3 regions of the Streptomyces sp. NPDC050988 genome follow, and region 3 is predicted to be linked to each of the others. Evidence: riboswitches for the same ligand, from Rfam matches in the RefSeq annotation. Region 3 holds a riboswitch; each other region holds the start of a gene.
What was found. A riboswitch is a leader RNA that binds a small molecule or an ion and turns the genes downstream of it on or off. The one in region 3 is predicted to bind cobalamin.
Positions count from the first base shown of each region.

Region 1: it holds a riboswitch for cobalamin, as region 3 does, so the genes downstream of both, ACIBEI_RS16130 (prenyltransferase/squalene oxidase repeat-containing protein) here and metE (5-methyltetrahydropteroyltriglutamate--homocysteine S-methyltransferase) in region 3, are expected to answer to the same signal.
Region 2: it holds a riboswitch for cobalamin, as region 3 does, so the genes downstream of both, ACIBEI_RS36535 (cobalamin biosynthesis protein) here and metE (5-methyltetrahydropteroyltriglutamate--homocysteine S-methyltransferase) in region 3, are expected to answer to the same signal.

Region 1 is NZ_JBITFQ010000006.1:75,993-80,351, reverse strand. It holds gene ACIBEI_RS16140 (energy-coupling factor transporter transmembrane component T) at 1-863, opposite strand, end outside; gene ACIBEI_RS16135 (SCO2322 family protein) at 1,014-1,724, opposite strand; gene ACIBEI_RS16130 (prenyltransferase/squalene oxidase repeat-containing protein) at 1,721-2,989, opposite strand; cobalamin riboswitch at 3,097-3,293, opposite strand; gene ACIBEI_RS16125 (phosphotransferase) at 3,379-4,110, shown strand.
Region 2 is NZ_JBITFQ010000025.1:81,793-86,151, reverse strand. It holds gene ACIBEI_RS36550 (lysozyme) at 1-88, shown strand, start outside; gene ACIBEI_RS36545 (anion permease) at 266-1,507, shown strand; gene ACIBEI_RS36540 (hypothetical protein) at 1,521-1,742, shown strand; cobalamin riboswitch at 1,887-2,023, shown strand; gene ACIBEI_RS36535 (cobalamin biosynthesis protein) at 2,121-3,077, shown strand; gene ACIBEI_RS36530 (cobyric acid synthase) at 3,086-4,359, shown strand, end outside.
Region 3 is NZ_JBITFQ010000023.1:7,274-11,632, reverse strand. It holds gene ACIBEI_RS34745 (DUF4328 domain-containing protein) at 1-18, shown strand, start outside; gene metE (5-methyltetrahydropteroyltriglutamate--homocysteine S-methyltransferase) at 147-2,468, opposite strand; cobalamin riboswitch at 2,630-2,854, opposite strand; gene meaB (methylmalonyl Co-A mutase-associated GTPase MeaB) at 3,081-4,067, opposite strand; gene scpA (methylmalonyl-CoA mutase) at 4,073-4,359, opposite strand, start outside.

The DNA.
Region 1 (4,359 bases), on a different contig from region 3:
GCCGCGGCGAGTCCGGTGAGCAGTACGGGCAGGCCGTAGCTGCCGCCTTCCGCGGTGAGCAGGCCGTACGTTCCGGCGCAGACGCCGACCAGGCCGCCCAGTGTGAGTGCGGCGGTGGTGCGGCGGACGGTGCGTGGTACGTCCGCCGTGCGGCCGTAGCCGCGGGCGTCCATCGCCGCCGCGAGGGAGACGGACCGCTCCAACGCGCCCTCCAGGACCGGGAGTCCGACCTGGAGCAGGCCGCGCAGACCCTTGTCCGGGCGGCCTCGGAGGCGCCGGGCGGCGCGCAGGCGTTGGACGTCCGCGATCAGGTTCGGGGCGAAGGTGAGGGCCACCACTACGGCAACTCCCGCCTCGTACAAGGCTCCTGGGAGGGATTTGAGGAGGCGGGCCGGGTTCGCCAGGGCGTTCGCCGCGCCTACGCAGATGAGGAGGGTGGCGAGTTTCAGGCCGTCGTAGAGGGCGAAGACGAGGCCTTCGGCGGTGACTCGGCCTCCGATGCGGATGCCCTCCGCCCAGGCCGGGAGGGGGAGTTCGGGGAGGGTGAGGAGGGTGTGGGTGCCGGGGATGGGGGAGCCGAGGATTACCGCGAACGCGAGGCGGATGAGCAGGACGGCCAGGGCGAGTTTCACGAAGGCGGCGTAGGAGTGGGCCCAGGGGGCCTCTGTGCGGCGGGCGGCCACGACGTAGCCGGCTACGCCGATCAGGAGGGCCAGGAGGAGGGGGTTCGTGGTGCGGGATGCGGCCGTTCCTAGGCTCAGGGCCCAGAGCCACCAGGCACCGGGGTGGATTGCGTTGGTTCTGGTTGCTTGTGGGGCGGTGAGTCTGTGTTGGACTTTTCTGGAAAGGGCGCCCGGTGCCATGGGCTGTGCCCACCCGTTCCGCCCTGCGGAACGCCTGCCCACAGAGGTGGCAGCGGTAGCTGGGGCGGCGGCGGGCGTAGGCCCGGGAGTGTCTCCGGTGCCGCGCCTCCGGTACTCGTCGTCGTTGCTGGCGGTCATTGCACAGGCCCGTCAGTCGCGGCGGCGGCGGGCTTGCCATACCGCCGCCGAGCCCAGGGCCGCCACCGCGGCGATTCCGGCCAACAGGCCCACCGAGGGGCCGCCGTCCCCGTTGCCGGGCTTGCTCTCCGCCTCCTCGCCGGGCGACGTCGAAGTCTTCGGGCGGTCGGCCGCGACCGGTTCTCCGCAGCCCGTGGTCGGGTAGCCCGCGATGGCGCAGAGCAGGGCGTTGGTGTCGTAGCGGAGGGGTTTGGCGACGGCGGCGAGGGCGTCGGCGGTCGTGGCGTCGTCGTCGACGCGGGCGCAGGCCGTGCGGGGGCGGGGCGGGGTCGAGCCGGACGGGGCGTCCGCGGCCGTGCCGAAGTCGAGGACGAGGCCGACCCGCTTGGACCCCTCCCGTGCGGGCGTCTTCGCGCAGATCGTCGCGAAGTCGGCCGCCCCGCGCGGCTTCGCCGAGTCCTTCGAGTCCTCGCTCACCGAGAAACGGAACCCCTGGACATCACCGTCCGAGGGCCGTGCGGTCGACGGCCCCTGGGTCGCGTACACCCACGTATCGGCCGGGACGGTCGTATCGGCTGTATCGGTCGTATCGGCCGTATCGGCGGTGGAGTCCCGGTCCCAGAAGGACCAGTAGCGGTAGCCGACCGCCTGGGCCTGCCCCGCCGTGCCGAGGACGGCGAGCAGGAGACACAGGACCGGCAGAACCAGGCGGCGGCAGGTCACGGCTGCTGCTTCTTGTTACGGCCGCTGAGGAGGAAGCCGATTCCGATGCCGCCGACCAGGCCGACCCCGATGATCCACCAGAGGCTGACCCCGCCGTCGTCCTCGTCCGAGGTGTCCGCCTCGTCGTTCTTGCCGTCCGCCGGGGCGGTGGAGGCGTCGGAGGAAGTCGCCGCGGGGCCGGTCGCGCCGAGCTGCTTCACGAGGTCGGCGCCGCCGAAGGCGCGCGGGTCCGTGCCGGTGGCGTTCGCCGCGAAGATCAGCTGCGCGTACGCCGCCGGGCCGCTCTTCGCCGCCCAGGTACCGGAGTTCTTCTCCAGCCAGGCCAGCGGCTTCCCGGTGTCGGCCGTGCGGCCCGCGGCGGCGAGCGCGACGACCGTGTCGGCGGTGTTGCCGTAGTCGGGCTGGTCCTCGGCACCGGGGAGGGAGGACTTCAGATAGCCGTTCTTGGCGACCGCGCCCGCGAGGTACAGGGCACCGTTGGCAGCCGCGTCCTCGATCGTGAAGGAGTCGCCGCCCGCGCACTGGGACGCCTTCGGGGACGCCTTGTCGGCGCCGTCCTCGTCGGGATCGGCGTCCAGGCCCTCGCCGAGCGCGCCCAGCACCCCGGCCGCCGTGGCGTCCGCGTTCGCCGCGAGCTTGCCCTTCTTGTCCGGCTGGAAGGCGAAGGCGCCGCCGCCGGTCTCGTCGCAGGGGACGGAGAGGCCGAGCAGGGCGTCGTACGGCGTCCGGTCGTCCTTCGAGGGCACGTCCTTCGGGTCGGTGTCCCCGGCGTCCAGGGCCCCGATCACGACGGACGTCGAGTTGGTGTCGCTGGGCGTGCCGGGGAAGTAGCCCCAGCCGCCGTCCTTGTTCTGCACGGACTTCAGCCACTTCACGGCCGCGCCCGTCACGGCGTCGCTCGCGTCGAGGGCCTCCAGGGCCTGCAGCGCGGCGGCCGTGCTGTTCGTGTCGACCTTGGTCTTGGCGTCGCACTTGGCGCTCGGGTCGGGGCGGTACGCCGCGAAGGCCCCGCTCTCGCACTGCTGCCCGACGAGCCAGTCGACGGACTTCTTCGCGGGCTTCACCTCCACCGTGTCCTGGGCGAGCAGCGCGAGCGACTGCCGCCAGACGCCGTCGTAGGTGGGGTCGGTGCTGCCGTACAGGGCGGAGGGGAACGCCTGGGACGGGGTCGCGCCGGGCGACTCGTCGGCGAGGGCGGCCGGCGCGAACGCCGTACCGATCACGGCGGTAGCGGCCAGTACCGCTGCGCTGCGGCGGACAAACATGATCGGCGGATGCCTCTCCCGGTCAGGGAGCCGGGCAGCCTGGAATCCAAGGCGGCTCGGCTCCGTATGCCTCGACGGTGCCGGTCACCGGCGGTCCCGGTGACGCGAGCCGGTCACGTCCGTACGGGGCAGTCCGGCTCACCGCCCCTGATCGGCTGATCCATTGATCCACTGAATCCATTGGTCCAGTGATCCAGTGATCGACCGATCGGCCGGGCGGCACACGGTTGCGGGTCAGCGCCGGATTTGCACCGGCTTCCCCCCGTAACGACTGTGATGACGACCCGCTCACTGTACCGGCCCGTAGCAAGACCCTGAGGGGCGGCTGTTGGGGGTCGCCTGTGGGCCTGTCTGTGAGGCCGGGCGGCGGCTCCGGGTAGCTTCTGCCCATGGGGATACCTGCGGGGGCCGGCCGCCTGCTCGGTTCGGGGCGCACGGCGGATGTCTACGCGCTCGACGATCACGACGGCTACGACGGTCTCGGCGATGGTTCCGGGGGCGGGGCGTGGGTGCTGCGCCGCTACCGGGACGGCTATGGGGACGCGCCGGCCGAGGCGGCCGTCATGGAGCACGTACGGGGTCACGGCTATCCCGTGCCGCGCGTGCGGGCTGCGGACGCGCGCACCGACCTCGTGATGGAGCGGCTGTACGGGCCGACCGTGGTCGAGGCGCTGGCCGTCGGCCAACTCGCGGCCGGGGAGGCAGGGTTGGCGCTCGCCCGGCTCCTGCGCGACCTGCACGCGATCCCGGCCCGCCGTTCCACCGACCCCGCCGTACGCGTCCTGCACCTGGATCTGCACCCGGAGAACGTCCTCCTGACCCCGGCCGGCCCCATGGTGATCGACTGGGCCAACACCGACGAGGGTCCGCCCGGCCGCGACTGGAGCATGTCCGCCGTGATCGTGGCCCAGGTGGCCGTCGACGACGATCCCCGCGCCCTCCTGGCCGAGGAGATGCTGTCCGCCCTGCTGACCGGCTGCCCCGACCCGGCACTCCTGACGGGCCCGGACGGCGGTCTCGGCTGGGCCACACGGCAACGGGCCGCCAACCCGACGATGAGCCCGCACGAGGTCGAACTCCTGGGTGAGGCAGGGGAGTTGATCCGCAGACTGCTGGCCTAGGAGGGCCGTGGGGCGTCCGGTTGTGCGGCTGGTCTACATCGACCCCACCCCGCCGATCACCGACAAACGCCTGCGCCGCCGCTGAAGCCAGCTCGCCTCCCTACCCGCAGGCGCAAGCGGACCCCGCTTTCCTGTGGGGGTGCGGGCTAAAGCTATTGACGAGACGGACCGTATCGTCTAGCTTATTGTTCATCGGTCGGCAGCCGGTGCTTCCGCTGTCAGCCGCACGACCCTGTTCACCGAGCAAAG
Region 2 (4,359 bases), on a different contig from region 3:
GCAGTACGACAACGGCGGCAGCCTGCCGGGTGACCAGAATCTCTTCAACGGATCCCTGAACCAGCTCAGGGCGTTCGCGAGGGGATAGAAGGGGTAGCGGACCCCCAAATTCCGCCTCTGTTCGAGACCTCTCGCCGCCACTCCGACACAAGCGGAGTGGCGGCACCTCTATCACGCCACCCCACTGCCCCCCTCAGTTCATCTTCCGTTCATCCAGGTTGCCTACGGTCCCTGTGCCACTGACGTCCAAGAGAAGCCTGGGTAAATGGAACACATCACGCTCCTCCTCGGAATCGTGATCGTTACCGCTCTCGTGTTCGATTTCACGAACGGTTTCCACGACACAGCCAACGCGATGGCGACGACCATCTCGACCGGTGCCCTGAAGCCCAAGACGGCGGTGGCCATGTCCGCCGTGCTGAACCTCGTCGGTGCGTTCCTCTCCGTGGAGGTCGCCAGGACGATCTCCGGCGGCCTCATCAACGAAGAGGGCATCCGCACCGAAGTGATCTTCGCGGCGCTCGTCGGCGCCATTCTGTGGAATCTGCTGACCTGGCTCCTGGGTCTGCCCTCCAGCTCCTCCCACGCACTGTTCGGCGGCCTGATCGGCGCCGCGGTCATGTCGGCCGGCTGGTCGTCGGTGAACGGTTCGACCGTCGTCACCAAGGTGCTGCTCCCCGCCGTCGCCGCGCCGCTGGTGGCCGGACTCGCCGCGATGCTCGCCACCCGGCTGACGTACCGGATCAGCGGCAAGGCCGGTGAGCGGGCGACGTCCAAGGGCTACCGCGCCGGTCAGATCACCTCCGCGGGCCTGGTCTCGCTGGCCCACGGCACGAACGACGCGCAGAAGACCATGGGCATCATCACGCTCGCCCTGGTCACCGGCGGTGTGATCGCGCCCGGCTCGAACCCTCCCCTGTGGGTCATCGTCTCGGCCGGTGTCGCCATCGCGCTCGGCACCTACCTGGGCGGCTGGCGCATCATCCGCACCATGGGCAAGGGCCTCACCGACCTCGCGCCGCCGCAGGGCTTCGCCGCCCAGACCAGCGCCGCGACGGTCATCCTGGCCTCCTCGCACCTCGGCTTCTCGCTCTCCACCACCCAGTCCTGCTCCGGTGCCGTGATGGGTTCGGGCCTCGGCCGCAAGGGCGGCGTCGTCCGCTGGTCGACCGCGACCCGCATGTTCGTCGCCTGGGGCCTCACGCTCCCCGCCGCCGGTCTGGTCGGCGCGGGCGCCGAGTTCCTCACCAAGCAGGGCACCTGGGGCATCGTCCTCACCGGCGCGCTGCTGATCGCGGGCTCCGCGGTCATCTGGGCGCTCTCCCGCCGCCAGCCCGTCACCGTCGACAACGTGAACGACGTCGACGGCGAGCCCGCCGGTGTCGTGACCACCGCCATCGCCGCCGTCACCCCGCCGCCGGCGGGCACGGTCGCCGCGGCCGACGAACTCAAGACCACCATCCCGGGCCCGGACGCCACCGAGCCCGCCCGTACGGCCACGGTGTAAGGAACCCACAAGCATGAAGATCGACTGGGCAGCCCTCGGCTCCGTCTTCGGAGTCAGCCTCATCGTCACCGTCGCCCTCGTGGGCCTCTTCACCCTCGGCATCGTCGGCCTCTCCAAGCGCGAGTCGGCCTCCGCCCAGGGCGACACCGCGACCCTCGCGGTCACGGGCGCGTACGCCTGCTTCGCCGCGTGCGCGGCGGCGGTGGCGTACGGGATCTATCTGATCGTCGTCTGACGCGTACGGCACCTCCGTCCCGCACACCTCCGTCCCGCACGACTCCGCCCCGTCGGCCCCCGGTCGGCGGGGCGGAGCCGTGTCCGTGTGTGGGCCTCAGCACACTCTCCCGTCGCAGGTCAACGGCAAGTTGACGGGTGTTCGTGGGCGTGGTGGACTGCCGGAGCCATGTACGGCGGCAGGAGAGGAAGCCGGTGCGAATCCGGCGCGGTCCCGCCACTGTTACCGGGGAATCGATACCCCGGGAGCCAGGAACTCTCGCCGTCGGTCTCGTCGAACCAGGGCGCGGACACCCTGAGTGAGGACAAAACGCCATGCGCGGCTGCCCAAGTGCCTTTCCAGCGACGGTTGTGCCCGACCTGACGGTCGGCTGAACCGATGCGTGCCGATCGCGTCTTCGCGTACGGCGCCGCCGCCGGCCTCCTCGGTGACCTGCTGCTCGGCGATCCCCGCCGGGGGCATCCGGTCGCCGCGTTCGGGCGGGCCGCGGGTGCCGTGGAGCGGGTGCTGTGGCGGGACCACCGGGGGTGGGGCGCGCTGCACACCGCCGTGTGTGTCGGCGGTGCCACCGGGCTCGCCGCGCTCGCCGGCCGTTCCGTGCGCGGCTCGGGCGCCGCGTCCGTCGCGTTGACCGCCGCCGCCACCTGGTCCGTCGTCGGCGGGACTTCGCTCGGGCGGGAGGCCCGGGCCATCGGCGGGGCGCTCGCCGCCGGGGACATCGAGGTGGCCCGCGAGCGGCTGCCCCACCTGTGCGGGCGCGATCCGCAGGCGCTGGACGCCGACGGGATCGCCCGCGCCGTCGTCGAGTCCGTCGCCGAGAACACCTCCGACGCCGTCGTGGGCGCCCTCGTGTGGGGTGCCGCGGCCGGTGTGCCGGGGCTCGTCGGATTCCGTGCCGTGAACACGCTCGACGCCATGGTCGGGCACAGGTCCGCCAAGTACCGGCGGTACGGCTGGGCTTCCGCGCGGCTCGACGACGTCGCGGGGTGGCCCGGGGCGCGGCTCACCGCCGTCCTCGCGGCCGTCGCGGGAAGCGATCCGCGCGGGGCCGTACGCGCCTGGCGTGCCGACGCCGTCAAGCACCCGAGCCCCAACGCCGGGCCCGTAGAGGCCTCGTTCGCGGGGGCGCTCGGCGTACGGCTGGGCGGGACGCTCTCGTACGCCGGGAGGGTCGAGCACCGGCCCGTACTCAATGGTGGGGGGCGGGCCGTGGAGGTCGGGGACATCGAGCGGGCGGTGCGGCTCTCGCGGCGCGTGGGTCTGCTCGCGCTCGGCGTGAGTGTCGCCGGGCGGCTCCTCGTCAACGGCCTTCGCACGAAGGGGCGTACGTCATGAGTGGGGGAATGAGCGGGCGCACGGGCGGCGGGCTGCTCGTCGCCGGTACCACCTCCGACGCCGGCAAGAGCGTCGTGACGGCCGGGATCTGCCGGTGGCTGGTGCGGCAGGGCGTCAAGGTCGCGCCCTTCAAGGCGCAGAACATGTCGCTCAATTCGTTCGTCACGCGGGAGGGCGCCGAGATCGGGCGGGCGCAGGCCATGCAGGCGCAGGCCGCGCGCGTGGAACCGACCGCGCTCATGAATCCCGTACTGCTCAAGCCCGGCAGCGACCGCAGCAGCCAGGTCGTCCTCATGGGCAGGCCCGTCGGGGAGATGAGCGCCCGTGGCTATCACGGCGGGCGGCAGGAACAGCTCCTCGGGACCGTGCTGGAGTGCCTCGCCGAGTTGCGGGGCACGTATGACGCGGTGATCTGTGAGGGGGCGGGCAGTCCCGCCGAGATCAATCTGCGGCGGACGGACATCGTGAACATGGGCATCGCGCGCAACGCGCGGCTGCCCGTGCTCGTCGTCGGCGACATCGACCGCGGGGGTGTATTCGCCTCCTTCTTCGGGACCGTCGCGCTGCTCTCGCCCGAGGACCAGGCGTTCGTCGCCGGGTTCCTCGTCAACAAGTTCCGCGGGGACGTGTCCCTGCTGGAGCCGGGCCTCGACATGCTCGAGAACCTCACCGGACGTCGTACGTACGGGGTCCTGCCCTTCCAGCACGGTCTGGGCATCGACGAGGAGGACGGGCTGAGGGTCTCGTTGAGGGGCTCGGTCCGGGAGTCCGAGGTCTCCTCCCCCGTCGGCGAGGACATCCTGCGGGTCGCCGTCTGCGCGATCCCGCTGATGTCCAACTTCACGGACGTGGACGCGCTGGCCGCCGAACCGGGCGTCGTCGTGCGGTTCGTGGACCGGGCGGAGGAACTCGTCGACGCGGACCTGGTCGTCGTGCCCGGCACCCGTGGCACCGTCCGGGCCCTGGAGTGGCTGCGGGAGCGCGGCCTCGCGGACGCCCTCGCCAGGAGGGCCGCGGAGGGGCGTCCCGTCCTCGGTATCTGCGGCGGCTTCCAGATCCTCGGCGAGCACATCGAGGACGAGGTCGAGTCGCGCGCAGGCCAGGTGGACGGGCTCGGACTCCTTCCCGTGCGGGTGCGGTTCGCGCGGGAGAAGACCCTGACCCGGCCGGTCGGCGAGGCGCTCGGCGAGCCCGTCGAGGGGTACGAGATTCACCACGGGGTCGCCCAGGTCACCGGCGGCACACCCTTCCTCGACGGCTGCCGGGTCGGCGAGGTATGGGG
Region 3 (4,359 bases):
CGGCTGCCGACCGGCTGACCCTCCGACCGGCTGACCCTCCGACGTGCCGACGTGCCGACGTGCCGACGTGCCGACGTGCCGACGTGACGGCCGGGGACACGGATGTCCCCGGCCGGCCGGCGGTCGTTCGGATCGGATGAGTCGGATCAGTCAGTGGTGGGCAGTTCGGCGCGTACCGCGTGCGCTGCCGCGACCAGGTTGTCCAGGGAGGCTCGGGTCTCGGGCCAGCCTCGGGTCTTCAGGCCGCAGTCGGGGTTGACCCAGAGCCGTTCGGCCGGGATGGCCTCAAGTCCCTTGCGCAGCAGGGCGGCCGCCTCGTCCGTGCTCGGCACGCGCGGGGAGTGGATGTCGTAGACACCGGGCCCGGCCTCGCGCGGATAGCCGTGGGCGGCCAGTTCGCGGGCGACCTGCATGTGGGAGCGGGCGGCCTCCAGGCTGATGACGTCCGCGTCGAGATCGTCGATCGCCTGGACGATGTCGCCGAACTCGGCGTAGCACATGTGGGTGTGGATCTGGGTGTCCGGCCGGACCCCGGCGGTGGTGAGCCGGAACGCCTCGGTGGCCCACGCCAGATAGCCGGGGCGGTCGGCGGCGCGCAGCGGCAGGGTCTCGCGCAGCGCGGGTTCGTCGACCTGGATGACCGAAGTCCCGGCCGTCTCAAGGTCGTTGACCTCGTCGCGCAGGGCGAGGGCCACCTGGCGGGCGGTGTCGCCGAGCGGCTGGTCGTCGCGGACGAAGGACCAGGCGAGCATGGTGACCGGCCCCGTGAGCATGCCCTTGACGGGGCGCGGGGTTAGCGACTGGGCGTACGTCGTCCAGCGCACGGTCATCGGCTCGGGGCGGGAGATGTCGCCGGCCAGGATCGGCGGACGGACGTAACGGGTGCCGTACGACTGGACCCAGCCGTGCTGCGTGGCGAGATAGCCCGTCAGCTGCTCGGCGAAGTACTGGACCATGTCGTTGCGTTCGGCCTCGCCGTGCACGAGGACGTCCAGGCCGGTCTTCTCCTGGAAGGAGATCACCTCCTGGATCTCGGCCCTGATGCGCTCCTCGTAGCCGGCCGTGTCGATGCGCCCGGCGCGCAGGTCGGCGCGGGCGACGCGCAGTTCGGCGGTCTGCGGGAAGGAGCCGATGGTGGTGGTCGGGAGGAGGGGCAGACCCAGGTGGGCGCGCTGCGCGGCGGCGCGTTCGCCGTACGGCTGGGAGCGGCGGCAGTTGGCGTCCGTGACCGCACCGACCCGCGCCCGTACGGCCGGGTCGCGGGTGATGGGCGAGTTCGCGCGGGAGGCCAGGGCGGCCCGGTTGGCGGCGAGTTCGCCGGTGATCGATCCCGTGCCCTGGGCGAGTCCCTTGGCGAGGGTGACGATCTCGGCCGTCTTCTGCCGGGCGAAGGCGAGCCAGCGCAGGATCTGGGGCTCGATGTCCCGTTCGGCGGTCGCGTCGAGCGGCACATGGAGCAGCGAGCAGGACGCGGCCACGTCGACCCGGTCGGCCAGCCCGAGCAGGGTGCCGAGCGTGGCGAGGGACTTGGTGAGGTCGTTGACCCAGATGTTGCGGCCGTTGACCACGCCCGCGATCAGGCGCTTGCCGGGCAGCCCGCCCACGGTGGCGAGCGCGTCCAGGTTGGCGGCGGCCGCCTCGGTGAAGTCGAGGGCGAGACCCTCTACCGGGGCCTTGGCCAGCACCGGCAGCGCGTCGCCGAGCCGGTCGAAGTAGGAGGCGACCAGCAGCTTCGGACGCTCGGTGAGCGCGCCGAGGTTGCGGTAGGCGCGCGTGGCCGCGTTGAGTTCGGCGGGCGTACGGTCCTGGACCAGGGCCGGTTCGTCGAGCTGCACCCACTCCGCGCCCGCCGCCCGCAGGTCGGAGAGGACCTCGGCGTACACCGGCAGGAGCCGGTCCAGCAGGGTCAGCGGGTCGAAGTCGGCGGCCACACCGGGCGCGGGCTTGGCGAGCAGGAGGTAGGTGACGGGTCCGACGAGGACCGGCCGGGCGGTGAGGCCGAGGGCGAGGGCTTCGCGTAGCTCGGCGACCTGCTTGGCGGAGTCGGCCGTGAAGACGGTGTCCGGACCCAACTCCGGCACCAGATAGTGGTAGTTGGTGTCGAACCACTTCGTCATCTCCAGCGGCGCCACGTCCTGCGTGCCGCGGGCCATCGCGAAGTAGCCGTCGAGCGCGTCGGCCTGGACTGCGGCGCGGTGGCGCCCGGGGATCGCGCCGACCATGACGCTGGTGTCCAGGACATGGTCGTAGTACGAGAAGTCGCCGGTCGGCACTTCGTGGATGCCTGCCTCGGCCAGCTGCCGCCAGTTGGTGCGGCGCAGTTCGGCGGCGGTGGCCCGGAGGGCGTCGGCGTCGACGCGGCCCTTCCAGTACCTCTCGATCGCCTTCTTCAGTTCCCGGCCACTGCCCTGACGGGGGTAGCCGTACACGGTGGCCCGTGCCGCCGCGGCTGCGGACTTCGATGTCACGGAACTCTCCTTCGCGAGATGTCTCCCTGAGATCCCGGGACGGACGTGAGCGCGAAGGGGTGACGAACCCGGCCGAGGAACCTCGCGCGGCAAGGCGCGGTCGTCCACCGGATATGTACGCCGACCCGCCCACGAGGTCATCGGGATGTCCGTACGCGATCGGTCACGTACGGGCAGATGGCAGGTCTTCGGACTCGCGAGCACGTCCTCCGTACGGAGGACACCTACTGGCCGTCGCTTCCCAGGTCCCGCTTCTCGGGGCCCAGTGCGTATGACGGCGGTCGTTCTCGCTCACCGCTGCGGGGCAGTCCCGGATTCCCACCGGGTTCCCTCTTGCGACGCATCCCGCCTGGCGGACGGGGCGAACCAGCTGCACCGGCCAGCCTAGGGGGCGCGGCCGCGCGACGCGGAACTTTGCCCATATGCCGGACGGTCGTACGAGACACCGCCCAGGTGAACCGGGCGGGTACCGCCCCACTCCTGTGGCGCCGCCCGCCCTGGTCCCCCAACGGCCACCGGCCCCTCAGCCGGTGGCGCACCGGCCGGAGTGAACACGCGTTGCGCACTTCCCACTCCGACCCGGTGCCGCTCAGCCCGGCCCGGTCCGGCGGCTCAGTCCGTATCGCCGCCGAACGCCCGCAGAATGCGCTCGGCGGCGAGCGTGGCCGTCAACTCGCCGTCCCTGACCCGCTGTTCGAGGTCGGGTCCGAGAGCTCGTACGGCGGGGTCGGCGTGCAGGCGGCCGAGGAGTTCGTCGCGCACCATCGTCCAGGTCCAGTCGACCTGCTGGTCACGGCGCTTGGCGGCGAGGCGGCCGGTCGAGTCGAGGAGCGCGCGGTGCTGTTCGAGGCGCTCCCAGACCGTGTCGAGGCCGGTCGACTCACGGGCGCTGCAACTCAGCACCGGTGGCGTCCAGGCGGTATCGGCGGGATGCATCAGCCGCAGAGCGCCCGCCAACTCCCTTGCCGCGCCCCGGGCTTCACGCTCGTGGGGTCCGTCCGCCTTGTTGACGGCGATCACGTCCGCCAGCTCCAGGACACCCTTCTTGATGCCCTGCAACTGGTCCCCGGTCCGGGCGAGGGTCAGGAGCAGGAAGGAGTCGACCATGTTCGCGACGGCGGTCTCGGACTGGCCGACGCCGACCGTCTCGACCAGGACGACGTCGTAGCCCGCCGCCTCCATCACCACGATCGACTCCCGGGTCGCCTTCGCGACTCCGCCGAGCGTCCCGGCGGTGGGGGAGGGCCGGATGAAGGCCGCCGGGTCGACGGCCAGGCGTTCCATGCGTGTCTTGTCGCCGAGGATGGACCCGCCCGTCCGGCTCGACGACGGGTCGACGGCGAGCACCGCCACCCGGTACCCGAGCGAGGTGAGCAGCGTCCCGAACGCGTCGATGAACGTCGACTTGCCCACGCCCGGCACACCGCTGATGCCGATCCGCCGCGCCTTCCCGCTGTGCGGCAGCAGCTCGGTCAGCAACTCCTGTGCCATCGCCCGGTGTTGGGGCCTCGTCGACTCCACGAGCGTGATGGCACGCGCCACCAGCGCCCGCTTCCCGTCGAGCACGCCCTTCACATAGGTGTCGAGGTCGATCGCCATGGGGCTCAGAGGCCGTGGCCGAGGTCGGTGGTCAGGCGCTCGACCAGGTCGTACGCCGCGTCCGGGATCACCGTCCCGGGCGGGAAGACGGCCGCGGCGCCCATCTCGATCAGCGTGGGCACGTCCTGCGGCGGAATCACCCCGCCGACCACGATCATGATGTCCTCGCGCCCCTCCTCGGCGAGCTGCTCCCGCAGCGCCGGTACGAGGGTCAGGTGCCCGGCGGCCAGCGAGGAGACGCCGACGATGTGCACGTCCGCCTCGACGGCCTGGCGGGCCACTTCACCCGGCG